Regions from separate parts of the Sedimentitalea sp. genome, predicted to be linked through region 2. Evidence: riboswitches for the same ligand, from Rfam matches in the RefSeq annotation. Region 2 holds a riboswitch; the other holds the start of a gene.
What was found. A riboswitch is a leader RNA that binds a small molecule or an ion and turns the genes downstream of it on or off. The one in region 2 is predicted to bind thiamine pyrophosphate.
Positions count from the first base shown of each region.

Region 1: another riboswitch for thiamine pyrophosphate. It lies ahead of thiB (thiamine ABC transporter substrate binding subunit); the one in region 2 lies ahead of thiD (bifunctional hydroxymethylpyrimidine kinase/phosphomethylpyrimidine kinase).

Region 1 is NZ_JBDWLR010000044.1:21,565-28,044, forward strand. Features, by position in the region: gene ABJO75_RS11565 (thiamine/thiamine pyrophosphate ABC transporter permease ThiP) at 1-1,090, opposite strand, end outside; gene thiB (thiamine ABC transporter substrate binding subunit) at 1,066-2,043, opposite strand; TPP riboswitch at 2,077-2,176, opposite strand; gene aroC (chorismate synthase) at 2,348-3,448, shown strand; gene ABJO75_RS11580 (AEC family transporter) at 3,452-4,396, shown strand; gene ABJO75_RS11585 (DMT family transporter) at 4,442-5,380, shown strand; gene ABJO75_RS11590 (fasciclin domain-containing protein) at 5,573-6,480, shown strand, end outside.
Region 2 is NZ_JBDWLR010000095.1:39,819-46,298, reverse strand. Features, by position in the region: gene ABJO75_RS27200 (HlyD family secretion protein) at 1-287, opposite strand, end outside; gene ABJO75_RS27195 (hypothetical protein) at 290-682, opposite strand; tRNA gene ABJO75_RS27190 (tRNA-Met) at 1,147-1,223, opposite strand; gene ABJO75_RS27185 (mechanosensitive ion channel domain-containing protein) at 1,311-2,117, opposite strand; gene mscL (large conductance mechanosensitive channel protein MscL) at 2,211-2,636, opposite strand; gene ABJO75_RS27175 (YtoQ family protein) at 2,802-3,251, opposite strand; TPP riboswitch at 3,507-3,606, shown strand; gene thiD (bifunctional hydroxymethylpyrimidine kinase/phosphomethylpyrimidine kinase) at 3,662-4,471, shown strand; gene ABJO75_RS27165 (FAD-dependent oxidoreductase) at 4,468-5,463, shown strand; gene thiS (sulfur carrier protein ThiS) at 5,447-5,644, shown strand; gene ABJO75_RS27155 (thiazole synthase) at 5,648-6,421, shown strand; gene ABJO75_RS27150 (thiamine phosphate synthase) at 6,418-6,480, shown strand, end outside.

The DNA of each region.
Region 1 (6,480 bases), on a different contig from region 2:
CCGCCAACCCCAAAAGCCCAGAGAATTCAACAAATCCGCCGCGCCCAAGCGCCACGGCCACCGCCATAGGCACGGCCAACGCCAGTGTGACAAACGTGCTGATACCAGCGACAAAGACCGAATTCAGCGTCGCCGAAAGCACGGTTGCTGGCAGATCAACCAAACCCGGGAGACCGGACAGAACGATGGCCGTCAAAGGCATCAGCAAGAACCCAGCCGCCAGCGCAATAATGCCGCCATCCAATATCCGCGCGGTTGTTCCCTGTGCGTCCCACCGCTCCACCGGGCGGTCCAGCCCACTGCCAAACCCATCCCCGCGGCTGGTTCGTAGCGCGACCAGTGCGGCGGTCCCGGTCAGGGCGATTTGAATGCACGACATCAATGCGGCACGCCCAAGGTCAAAATCAAATCGAAAGGCCTGATAGATGGCCAATTCGATGGTCGTGGCCTTAGGACCGCCGCCGAGCGTAAGCGCAACCGCAAAGCTGGTCAGACAGATCGCAAAGACCACGGCCAAAACGCTGGGTGCGATCTGTCGCAGCATCGGCCATTCCAGCAATTGCCACATCGCGCGCGACCCGGCGCCAAGCTGTGCGGCGAGACGGAACCGTTCTGCCGGAATTTCCTGCCAGCCTTGCAGGATCAGCCGGGTTGCCAGAGGCAAATTGAAAAACACATGCGCCAGCACCACGCCATGCAGTCCGTAAATTTGCAAGGGCGGCAAGCCGACCCAACCGAGCGCCTCGCTGATCCAGCCGCTGCGCCCGAATACCGCCAGCAGCCCCAGCACGGCGACGATCACAGGTAAGATGAACGGTGCGCCCAAAAGTGCGATCAGAATGCGTCGACCCGCAAAGCGTCGCCGCGCCAACGCCCGCGCAACCGGTACGGCAACGGCGACACTGAACGCGGCAGAAAGCGCGGCCTGCACCACGGTGAACCGCACGGCCGCCCAATCAGACGGCCCAAGACCGCGTCCGGGTTCGGCGCGCAATGCAACCGCAACCAGCGCACCAAGAATCAGCGCTGCGACAATTGCCGCCGCGCCAACTCCGCTGCGATGGCCTATTGGCTGAGCGCGCCCAGCCACTCTGCCAACGCTTCATCCCGCAATGTTGCGGCTTCGTTTGCGGGAATGATCAATGCCTTATCCGGTTTGACCAGAGTTTCGAATCCCTGCGGCAAGCCACCTGCTGGTGTTACTGCCGGATACATCCAGTTCGTTGTCGGGATCACGGATTGAAACGCATCCGTGACCATGAAATCCAGAAAGGCGTCTGCCAGCTCTGGTTGATCGGAATTGACAAGCTTTGCCGCCACTTCGATCTGTAAATAGTGTCCTTCGTCAAACGCCGCCGCTGCTTTGCTGGCATCTTCTTCGGCGATCAGATGATAGGCAGGCGAGGTGGTGTAGGACAGCACCATGTCAGCCTCGCCATCCAGAAACAGCCCATAGGCTTCGCTCCAACCCTTGGTCACGGTGACGATGTTGTCTGCAAGCGCTTCCCAGATGGCCGGTGCCTCGTCGCCATAGGCCGCCTTGACCCACATCAGCAATCCAAGTCCCGGGGTCGACGAACGCGGGTCCTGAATGACAATCTTGGTATCGCTGTATGCAAGCGCACGAAAATCGCTGGGTGCCGTGGCATCCGCCTCGTGCACAAAGGCAAAATAGCCCCAGTCATACGGCACGAATACCGGATCATTCCACGGCACCGGCAAGGTGTAGTCGGCGCTGACCGCATGTGGTGCGAAAAGGCCGGTTTCCACCGCCGCCTCGGTCAGGTTGGTATCCAGCCCCAGAACGATATCCGCATCGCTGCGCGCACCTTCAAGCTTGATCCGCGCCAAAAGCGCTGCGCCATCACCGGCCCCGACCAGTTTCAGATCGCAACCACAACTTTCTTCGAATGCTTTTTCGATGACCGGTCCCGGCCCCCATTCCGCGACAAAACTGTCATAGGTATAGACGGTCAGTTCCGATGTCTCGGCATAAGCTGCCGTGGCACAACAAACTCCCGCTGCAATCGCAAGATACTTCATGGCATCCTCCATTTGCGGCGATGGGCAGGGATGGAAGGGGTTCCAGACCTTTCCTACGCCGGTATTAGCCGGTTCAGGTTCAACGGGTCCGCATTGCGCGTCTCAGCCATTCAAGGCACCCCGAGGTGGCGGAAACCCTAGTTCGCGGGCCCCGCAATGACAAGCGCCTTACCCTTCATCTTTGTCAAAATACTCCGGGGGAGTAGCCCGCAGGGCGGCGGGGGCAGCGCCCCCCTGCAGCACGACAACCGCTTGCGAGACTTTGATCCCCCCGCTAAAGCACATGCCAAAAGGAGCACCGCCCATGTCGACCAACAGCTTTGGCCACCTGTTCCGTGTGACCACCTGGGGCGAAAGCCACGGCCCTGCGATCGGGGCGACGGTTGATGGCTGCCCGCCGGGTGTTGTGGTTGACGAAGCGATGATCCAGCACTGGCTGGATCGGCGCAAGCCGGGTCAGAACAAATACACGACACAGCGGCGCGAACCGGATCAGGTGCGCATCCTGTCGGGTGTGTTCGAGGGGCTGACTACCGGCACGCCAGTTCAGCTGATGATCGAAAATACCGATCAGCGCAGCAAGGACTATGGCGACATCAAGGACAAGTTTCGTCCGGGACACGCGGACATTACCTATTGGCAGAAATACGGTATCCGTGACTATCGCGGCGGCGGCCGCTCATCGGCACGGGAAACCGCGTCTCGCGTGGCGGCCGGTGGTTTGGCGCGCGAAGCGATCCGGACGCTGGCACCGGATGTTCAGATCACAGGCTATATGGTGCAGATGGGGGAACACGCCATCGACCGGGCGGAATTCGACTGGGCGCAGATCGAAGCGAACCCATTTTGGGCACCCGATGCGCAAGCGGCGGAAACCTGGGCCACCTACCTCGATGGGCTGCGCAAATCTGGCAGCTCGGTCGGGGCGATCATCGAAGTCGTTGCCCGCGGTGTACCCGCAGGGCTGGGCGCACCGGTCTATGGCAAGCTTGACACGGATCTGGCCGCCGCAATGATGAGTATCAATGCGGTAAAAGGGGTCGAGATCGGCGAGGGCATGTCGGCGGCGATGCTGACGGGTGAGGCCAATGCCGACGAGATCTTCATGGGGCAGGGTGGTCCGAAGTACAGTTCAAACCATGCTGGCGGCATTCTTGGCGGCATCAGCACCGGACAGGATGTCGTGGTACGCTTTGCCGTTAAACCCACCAGTTCAATCCTCAGCACGCGCAAGACCATAACCAAATCAGGCGAAGAGACCGAGATCATCACCAAAGGCCGCCACGATCCCTGCGTCGGTATCCGCGCGGTGCCGGTGGGCGAGGCGATGATGGCCTGTGTGATCCTTGACCATATGTTGCTGCACCGTGGTCAGGTCGGTGAGAATCGCGGCAGGATCGGCTGATCCTTGGCAACCATCCTCGGCATCACCTTTCCGATCTATGCTGCCATTGTGATCGGCTATTGGCTGGTGCGGGCCGGGTGGTTGTCGTCCTCCGACATGCGTCTTCTGGGCAACTTTGTCCTGAACATCGCGCTGCCCGCATTGCTGTTCAAGGCACTGGCGACACGGGATTTTGCACAGGTGTTTCAGCAGGGTTACGTGCTGGCCTATCTTGGAGGTGGGGTTGCCACCATCATCGTCGTCTATCTGTGGTTCACGCTGAAACGAATTGATCCCGCGCGCCGGGCGTTGGCGGTGATGGGCAGCAGCTGTCCAAACTCGGGCTTTGTTGGGTTCCCCATCATGCTCTTGGCGTTCCCGGATATCGCGGGGATCGTATTGGCGCTGAACATCCTTGTGGAAAACATCATCCTGATCCCGATCTGCCTGGTGTTGATCGATTTTGCCAAAGGAAACACAGGCGTGGGCCTTGGGGCGCGGCTGGGCGCGATCCTGCTCGGTATGCTGAAGCGTCCGATGATCATCGGCCTTCTCGCCGGATTGGCGGTCTCGCTGTTCGGTGTTCGGGTTCCCGGCCCCGTTCTGGGCCTCACTTCGATGCTGGCTGACTCGGCAGCGGCACTTTCTCTGATCGCCATTGGTGGCGCATTGGTCGGGCTTCCCCTGCGCGGCAACAAGTCGCTTGCGGCGCAGATCGCAATTGGCAAGCTGGTGGTGCATCCGGCGCTGGTGGCATTAGCGGCTGCGATTGTGTCGATGATGGGACTGGCGGGTATGCCGGATGATTTGCACATCGCGGTGATCCTGTCGGCAGCGATGCCCATGTTCGGAATCTATGTGGTGCTTGCGCAGGAACAGGGCTTGGAGGGGGCTGCGTCCATTGCCATGCTGGCCGCGACATCCGGTGCGTTCTTCACCTTGAACGCGCTGATGCTCTGGCTGATCTAAGGATACCCCATTGATCTTTTTGCGTGTGCGGCGCAGGAAGGCCGCATGGCAAAAATGTTAACATCGCATCGACCGGGGCTCGCCGTTTCGCTCAAGCTGTGCGCGATCGGCCTGTTCACGGTCATGGCGGCGCTGATCAAGGCCACGTCAGCAGAGGTACCGCCGGGTGAAGCGGTGTTTTTCCGATCGTTCTTTGCGATCCCGGTGATCGTCGTATGGCTCGCGGCGCGGGGTGAATTGCGACACGGGTTGATCACCAAGCAACCGATGGGTCACTTTTGGCGTGGGTTGCTGGGTACGCTGGCAATGGGGCTGACATTTGCAGGGCTGGGTCTTTTGCCCTTACCCGAGGTGACGGCGATTGGATATGCGACACCGATCTTTACCGTGATCCTTGCCGCCTTGATGCTGGGCGAAACGATCCGCATGGTGCGGATCTCGGCGGTCCTGATCGGTCTTGTCGGGGTTTTGATCATGGTTTGGCCAAGGCTTGGCGGCGGCGGAAATCTGGAAGACGGAGCAACGCTGGGAGCGATGTTCATTCTTGCCGCAACGATCGCGCGTGGCTTTGTGCAGATCCATATCCGCAAGTTGGTACAGACTGAGCATACAGCGGCGATCGTGTTCTATTTCTCGGCGACGGCCTCATTCATTTCGCTGATGACATTGCCGTTCGGGTGGGTCGTGCCGCGTGCAGAAACACTCGGCCTGTTGATCTTGGCTGGGGTGGTCGGCGGTATTGCTCAGATACTGGTTACCTCGTCCTACCGGTTCGGTGCGGCCTCGATGCTTGCCCCTTATGACTATGCGTCGATGATCTTTGCCATTCTGCTTGGGTATTTCTGGTTCGGAGAGCTGCCCACAGCCGTCATGCTGATCGGGGCCGCGTTGGTTGTTGCAGGCAACATTCTGGTGATCTGGCGCGAACACCAGCTTGGTCTGGAGCGGTCACGAGCACGGGCGGTCTCCGATCCAAAAAGCTGATGAAAAAGCGCCTCACGATCTTTCACGTCGGCGTGTGCTCTGCGGGTTTCGTCCCTTCAAACTGATCCGCAAGCGATCTCGCCGCGTATCCCCGGTTATCGCGCATCAGGAAAGCCATGCCTGACTGTCCCTCCACGGGCTTCTGGCTGGCACTAACCGGATGTCGCGCCAACTGTCTATGGGGAGATCAGCATGTCATTTCTTAGTTTTCTTTCGGATATCCTGGACCGGTTTTTTCCACCCGCGCCGGAACCCGAACCAACCTTGTCCATTGGCGAGATTGCGGCCGCGAACGACAACTTTGACATATTGGAGGCCGCGTTGAATGCCGCCGGGCTTGCCGATACTTTTGCCGGTCCCGGTGACTTTACCGTCTTTGCTCCGACGGATGCGGCCTTTGTCGAATTGGCTTCGAATACGCTGGGACTGGATGTAGCAGGCAAGAGTGAAACCGAGATTGCGATGATGCTTGTCGAAACTCTTGGGGTGGGGACATTGACCGACGTTTTGACCTATCATGTGCGGGCCGGGAGTGCCGAAGTCAGCGCGTTGCAGGCTGAGGGGACGGTCACGACGCTGCTGGGCGCGACGTTCGACGTCAACGGCACAACCCTTGTCGATGTGGACCCGGATGTCGAAAATCCGGATTTCGTTACGGGGCTGACCGACATTCAGGCAACCAACGGCATCATTCAGGCCATTGACCGGGTTCTTCTGCCCATCGATGTCGCCGAGGCCATGCAACGTCCGACCATTGCGGATGTGGCAGGTTCCAATGACAGTTTCGAGGTTCTGAACGCGGCGCTTTCGGCGACGGGGCTTGATGCAGTTGTGGATGATCGCGATGCGTCCTTCACCGCGTTCGCGCCCACTGATGAGGCGTTTCGCAAGCTTGCGGACGACCTTGGGCTGGATGTGTCCTCGCTCGCGGATGCGGATATTGCAGGGGCGCTGGTCACCGCGTTGGGTGCCGAATTGGTCACGGATGTCTTGCTGTATCACGTCAAGATTGGCGGCGCCTCTGTTGCAGAGCTTCAAGGCGCTGGGCTGATCGACACTGCGCTGGACGGTGCGCGTCTTGGCATTGACGGCAACGAACT
Region 2 (6,480 bases):
AGCACATCGCCTTTCTTGACCGGTTCATTCTCCTTTACGCGCACCTCTGTCACCAATGTGGGTTCGGGCAGTCGCGGGATCAGTTGCACAGTGTGGCGCACGACTCGCACATCGGTTGAAAACGGTGACTGCATTCTGGTCCCGACCAGCGGCACGATCAAAAGGTGAAGAAGGAAAAAGGCAGAGATCAAACCCCATGTCGGGGTAAAGCGCAGCCATTTGAACTTTAGAAATACGACCCAGATGAATGCCAGATAGACAAGCGTGATCGCTACAACACCAAGCATGTTCAGGCCTCCTGATCTTTGGTTGGCGTAACGGGCTGCTCGGGTTCTTCGTCCTTACCGTAGGCATACTTTTTCAACCGGGCCAGATCTTCCTTGATGGCTTCGCGCTCCTCGTCGGGGAAACGCCGGATATCTATGACTTCTGTTGGCTTAAACGCCCAGGTAAAGGCTTGAATCCACGGGACAACCGCCAGAAACCCTGTCCAGCCCATCGCATAGACGGCTTCGGCTTCGGGGTGATTTCGCGCGACCGCGATACGGCCCGGCAGGCCCAGCAACCACGAAAGTGCCGCCAATCCGCCAAACACACAAATCATGCCACAGCCAAACGCCACAAAGTCCCAGAAATAGTAGGAGTTATGAATTGCGGATAGTCCGCTTTCGGTGCTTTCCATCGTGTTCCTCGTTTGTGGCCCATCACATTTCTAACTCGCCAGAGACCCGGCGATGGTTGCAACCTGCGGAATTCACGTTGCCTTGTCGCAAGACGTTTGTCCTCGCGTTGATAGCGCTTGTCTGAGAATCTGGTAAGGGGCTGCTCGTGATAATATCCTTGTCGCCGCCAAAATTGCCGAAATTTCCAATGCGGTCAATTTAGTTTGGGGTGCAATTGGCTGCGTTGCACAGGGCCAGTGATTTTTGGGCCGCCCCTTTCACCGGGCCGTAAAGCTTCAGATCTCTCTGGTGGGCCGACGCGACGCTACAGGAAATGACTTAAGACATCCGGGGGAGGTCGCATTTGTCAGAGGACTGTTCCGCCGCGCCGTCCAACCGCACGGCGTGTACATCTCGACTATCGGCCCCGGTTGGGCAACGATCGTCTGTGTCGTCAATTCCGTGTATCTTGAGGAGAAAGGTCTGGTAGCGTGAGGCGGACTTGAACCGCCGACCCCAGCATTATGAGTGCTGTGCTCTAACCAACTGAGCTATCACGCCAGACCGTGCATGGCCCATTAACGGCGAGTCGGGCCGGTGTCAATCTGAACCATGACATCCGGCCAAAACTGTTTTCATGCCGCCACGTCAGGCATCCTTTTTGATCTCGACCTGATGCGGATAAGGGATCGAGATACCCTGGGCGTCAAACGCTTCTTTTACGCCCCGCGTCATCTGGAATTTGAGGTCCCAATAATCAGCGGCATTACACCAGATACGGGTTGTCAGATCGACCGAGCTGTCTCCCAGATTGGTCACCCGCACCCAGGGTTCCGGGTCTTTCAGAACGCGGTTGTCTGCGTTCACCTGATCCAGAATAATCTGCATCGCCTTGCCCGCGTCATCGCCATAGTCGATGCCAAAGACTAGATCGACGCGGCGGGTGTCGTGATGCGAGTAGTTCTGAATGATCGCGCCCCAGGCCTGTCCGTTGGGAACGATGATTTGCACATTGTCCGGCGTCGCCAGTTCGGTGAAAAACAGATTCAGGTCCACAACGGTGCCCGAAGTTCCTGCCACATCGACATATTGGCCCAGCTTGTAGGGACGGAAAAGGATCAGCATGAAGCCAGCGGCAAGGTCAGCGAGCGTACCCTGCAGTGCCAGACCGATGGCCAGAGTTGCGGCGCCCAGCATCGCGACGAGGCTTGTCGCCTGGATACCAAAGATGCCCAGGACCGCGACCAGCACCATGAGCAGGATGATCCACCGCACCATGCTTGCGGCGAAATTGCCCAAAGTCTTGTCGATTCGCGGATGGCGGTTCACGCGGTTTCGAACAAAGCTCGAAATACCGCCAGCAAAGATCCAACCCACAATCAGGACCACCAGCGCCTTGGCTGCATTGATTACCAGCGGTCCGAAGCCACCCAATTGTTCCATCATCTGTTCCAAGACACTCGCCCTCTTTTGTGATCAATCCTGATCACGCTTAAAGAAAAAGGGCCTGCCTAAGGCAAGCCCTTTCCATTCGCGCGAGTGGTATTTTTATTGCTTTTTGAGAGAGTCGCGAATTTCGACCAGCAATTCGATCTCGGTTGGCCCCGCAGGTTCTTCGGGTGCCTCTTCTTCGGGCTTTTCGGACATGGATTTGGCACGGTTCACGGCCTTGACCAAAAGGAATACTACAAAGGCGATGATAAGAAAGTTGATCACGGCCATTACAAAGCGGCCCCACGCAAATACTGCAGCGCCGGCTTCTTCGGCTTCGGTGATCGATGCAAAACTGCCTTCGCCCAACAGGATGTATTGACCGGCGAAATCGATACCACCCATGAACAGGCTGATGAACGGATTGATCAGGTCGGCAACCAGCGAGCCGACGATTGCGGTGAACGCTGCACCGATGATGATACCAACCGCCATGTCCATGACATTGCCCTTGGCGATAAAGTCTTTGAATTCCTGGATCACTATCATTTTCCCTAGAATGAAGATCAAATTGAAATCACATGTCTGCGATGAATTTGATTCATACTCGGTGACAACCCGTGCCGTCACGGGGAAAGCACGCCTTTTTCTCCCCGAAACACGAATCGAGGATAAAGCAAAATATAATGTCAGTGATCTTCAGGCGGTTCAGCCGGGCAATTGGCCGGTCAATACATAGCGCAGAACATCGACAACTTGGCCCGGCTCTTCGGCAACAGCGAGCGCGGCTGCATGCACTTCTTTCAGCGCATGCTGATGTTCGGGCGGGTTCAGAACGATCAGCGATTTTCCCAACGCCGCAGCATAGCCTGCATCAAAGGCCGCGTTCCACTGTTTGTATTTGTCGCCAAAGCGGACGACCACGACGTCGGCGTCCTCCAACCCCTTGCGGGTGCGGATCGCATTCACCATCGCACCTTTGTGGTCGTGCCAGTATTTGTTCGGCTCCGCCCCAAGTATCGCAACCCCGCAGTCGTCGCTGGCGCCGTGATCGGTGACCGGGCTGTCGAATGTCACGTCCAGATCGTCAGAGCCTTTGACGATCTGCTCGCGCCAATCTGTATGAATTTCTCCTGAAAGATATACTTTCAACGTCATGGTCGGGGCCTCCTGCTGTATCTGTCACAGACCTAACGCAGGCAGGGAACAGCGGCAATCCGCGATTCAGATGAACAGGCGTCAGGGCAGATATATGGTTTGCTGACGACTTGGCTGTGCTTTCCCATCGGTCCCTTCAGTCGCGCGCCTTCCGCACCTGCTCAGGAAACTTGAGCATTGCAGTTTATGTAAAGCTGTCCTATTCACGCCAGCGACATAGGTCGCTACGGCCCCAGCTGGGGCAAGCGGCAAGACAATCATCCGTCGGGGGGCCCTTTGGGCTGAGAGGTGCAGGCACCGACCCGTCGAACCTGATCCGGGCAATACCGGCGTAGGGAACGGGTAGATCGTGCGAAGAACGCACAGGCTCATTCTCACGTTGGTACGTCCGCAACATTGGAGACGTGCCTGTGACTGCCAAGACCCCGATTGCACTGACGATTGCAGGTTCTGATAGCGGTGGCGGTGCGGGCGTGCAGGCCGACCTCAAGGCGATGTCAGCGAACGGTGTCTATGGGGCGAGCGTCATAACCGCAGTGACGGCGCAGGACACAACGTCTGTGACGGCCGTGCATGAAGTCCCTTCGGAGATCGTCGCCGCACAAATCGACGCGGTTCTGTCTGATCTCAGCGTCGACGCCATTAAGATCGGGATGCTTTTTTCCGCGGCAAACATCGAAATCACCGCCGAACACCTGACGTCGTTTGAGGGTCCGGTCGTGGTCGACCCGGTGATGATCGCCAAATCCGGCGACACGCTTTTGCAGGACGCCGCTGTAGAGGCGATGATCCGCCATATCCTACCCCGAGCTGCTGTCTTGACGCCAAACCTGCCAGAAGCTGCGCGGTTGCTGGGCGAACCCGAGGCGCAATCGCCCTATGAAATGGCGGCGCAGGGGCAGCGCCTTGTCGCGATGGGGCCAGCGGCTGTTCTAATGAAGGGCGGCCATGCATCTGGTGCAAGCTGTGTCGACGTGCTGGTCAATGCAACGGGCGTCATCGCAACATGCGAGGCGCCCCGCGTGGAAACGCGCAATACACACGGAACAGGGTGCACCTATTCGGCCGCGATTGCAGCACAGCTTGCGCGCGGGCTTGACCTGAGCGCTGCCGTCACCACCGCACATACCTATCTTCAATCCGCGATCGCGGCGGCGGATGATCTATATATCGGAAGCGGACACGGACCGGTCCATCATTTTCACGGGCAATGGACATGACCAAGGTTGCGGTCATAGGGGCCGGTGTTGCCGGTCTTTGCGTGGCGCGGGCCTTGCTGGATCGTGGTGCAGAGGTCACCGTGATTGATCGCCACGCAGACGTTGGGCCACACGCCTGTTCGTGGTGGGCAGGTGGCATGCTTGCCCCGTTCTGCGAAGGGGAAAGCGCCGAGGAGCCGGTGGTTCGGCTTGGTTCCGAGGCTGCAGATTGGTGGGCGGAAAAAACGAGTGCCGTGCATCGTTGCGGTTCGCTTGTTGTGTCTCCGACCCGAGACAAAGCCGATCTTGCGCGATTTGCACGCCGAACCGGGGGATATCGCGAGGTCAAAGGTGCTGAGATCGCTGCGCTTGAACCGGATTTGGGAGATCGTTTCGCAAGCGGGCTGTTCTTTGAATCCGAGGCTCATCTGGCCCCGCGCGCGGCGCTTGCAACGTTGCGTTCCGGTCTTGTCGCTGATGGTGCCGCCTTTGTCCAAGATACCGCTGATCCAGATGAGTGCGCGAAACAGGGTCTGACGATCGATTGCCGTGGGTTTCAGGCAAAAGATGCGGTGACCGATCTGCGGGGCGTCAAGGGCGAGATGCTCGTCCTGTCCTGCCCTGATATCGAGTTGAATCGCCCGATCCGGATGCTGCACCCGCGTGTGCCGCTTTACATCGTGCCGCGAGGTGATGGCATTTTCATGCTCGGTGCGACGATGATCGAGGGCAAGGCAGGCAAATACGTAACCGCTCGCGCGATGCTTGAGTTGCTCAGCGCGGCCTATGCGCTGAACCCTGCGTTTGGCGAGGCCGAAGTGCTCGAAATCGGCGTCGACAGCCGCCCGGCATTTCCCGACAACATGCCGCGCATTCGACGAGACGGAAACCTGATCCGTGCGAACGGCCTGTTTCGACACGGGTTTCTTTTGGCCCCTGCCATGGCGCGGATGGTGGCCGAATTGATCTTTGACAACAAAACGCCGGAGGTGATGGATGAAGTTGCAGCTTAATGGCGCGCCGGTAGAGATGCAGGGGGCCACCCTGACTGATCTGCTCGAGGCGGAAGGGTTCGGTGGGGCCAAGGTCGCCACCGCAGTGAACGGCATGTTTGTGCCTGCCCCTCTCCGTGCAGGCCATGTTCTGAACGATGGTGACAGCATCGAAGTCCTCGCCCCCATGCAGGGCGGATAAGGCATGCGTAGTTTTTACGGCACAACGCTGGAAAATGGCTTCATGCTCGGAACGGCGCAATACCCGTCGCCGGCAATCCTGGCCGAGGCGTTCAAACGCAGCGCCGCAAGCGTGGCCACCGTATCTTTGCGTCGCGAAAGCGGACGGGATCGACAAGGGCAGGGTTTCTGGCAATTGATCCGCGATCTAAACGTTCACGTCCTGCCGAACACGGCCGGATGCCACAGCGTCAAAGAAGCGGTGACAACCGCACATATGGCGCGCGAAGTCTTTGACACGAAATGGATCAAGCTCGAAGTCATAGGCGAGGAAGATACGCTTCAACCGGATGTGTTTGGTTTGGTCGAAGCGGCGCGCATCCTGTCGGAAGACGGGTTTCAGGTGTTCCCCTACACCACCGAAGACTTGGTTGTCGCCGACAAGTTGTTGCACGCGGGATGCGAGGTCTTGATGCCGTGGGGTGCGCCAATCGGGTCGGGATTGGGGCTGAACAATATCTTCGGATTGCGCGCCATGCGGGCCCATTTTCCCGACGTCCCGTTGGTGATTGATGCCGGTCTGGGCCTGCCCTCGCAGGCGGCGGCGGCGATAGAGCTGGGATTTGATGCAATCCTGCTGAACACGGCTGTGGCCAAGGCGGGTGATCCTGCTGCAATGGCAGAAGCCTTTGCAATGGCGATCAGGTCCGGTCAATTGGCGCAGGCTGCTGATCCGATGGAACCACGCGACATGGCGGCCCCTTCGACCCCTGTGATCGGAAAGGCGTTTCTGGAATGAGCCTTGATCGCTTTTATCCGATTTTTGACAGCGCCGACTGGCTTGAAAGGCTGGTGCCG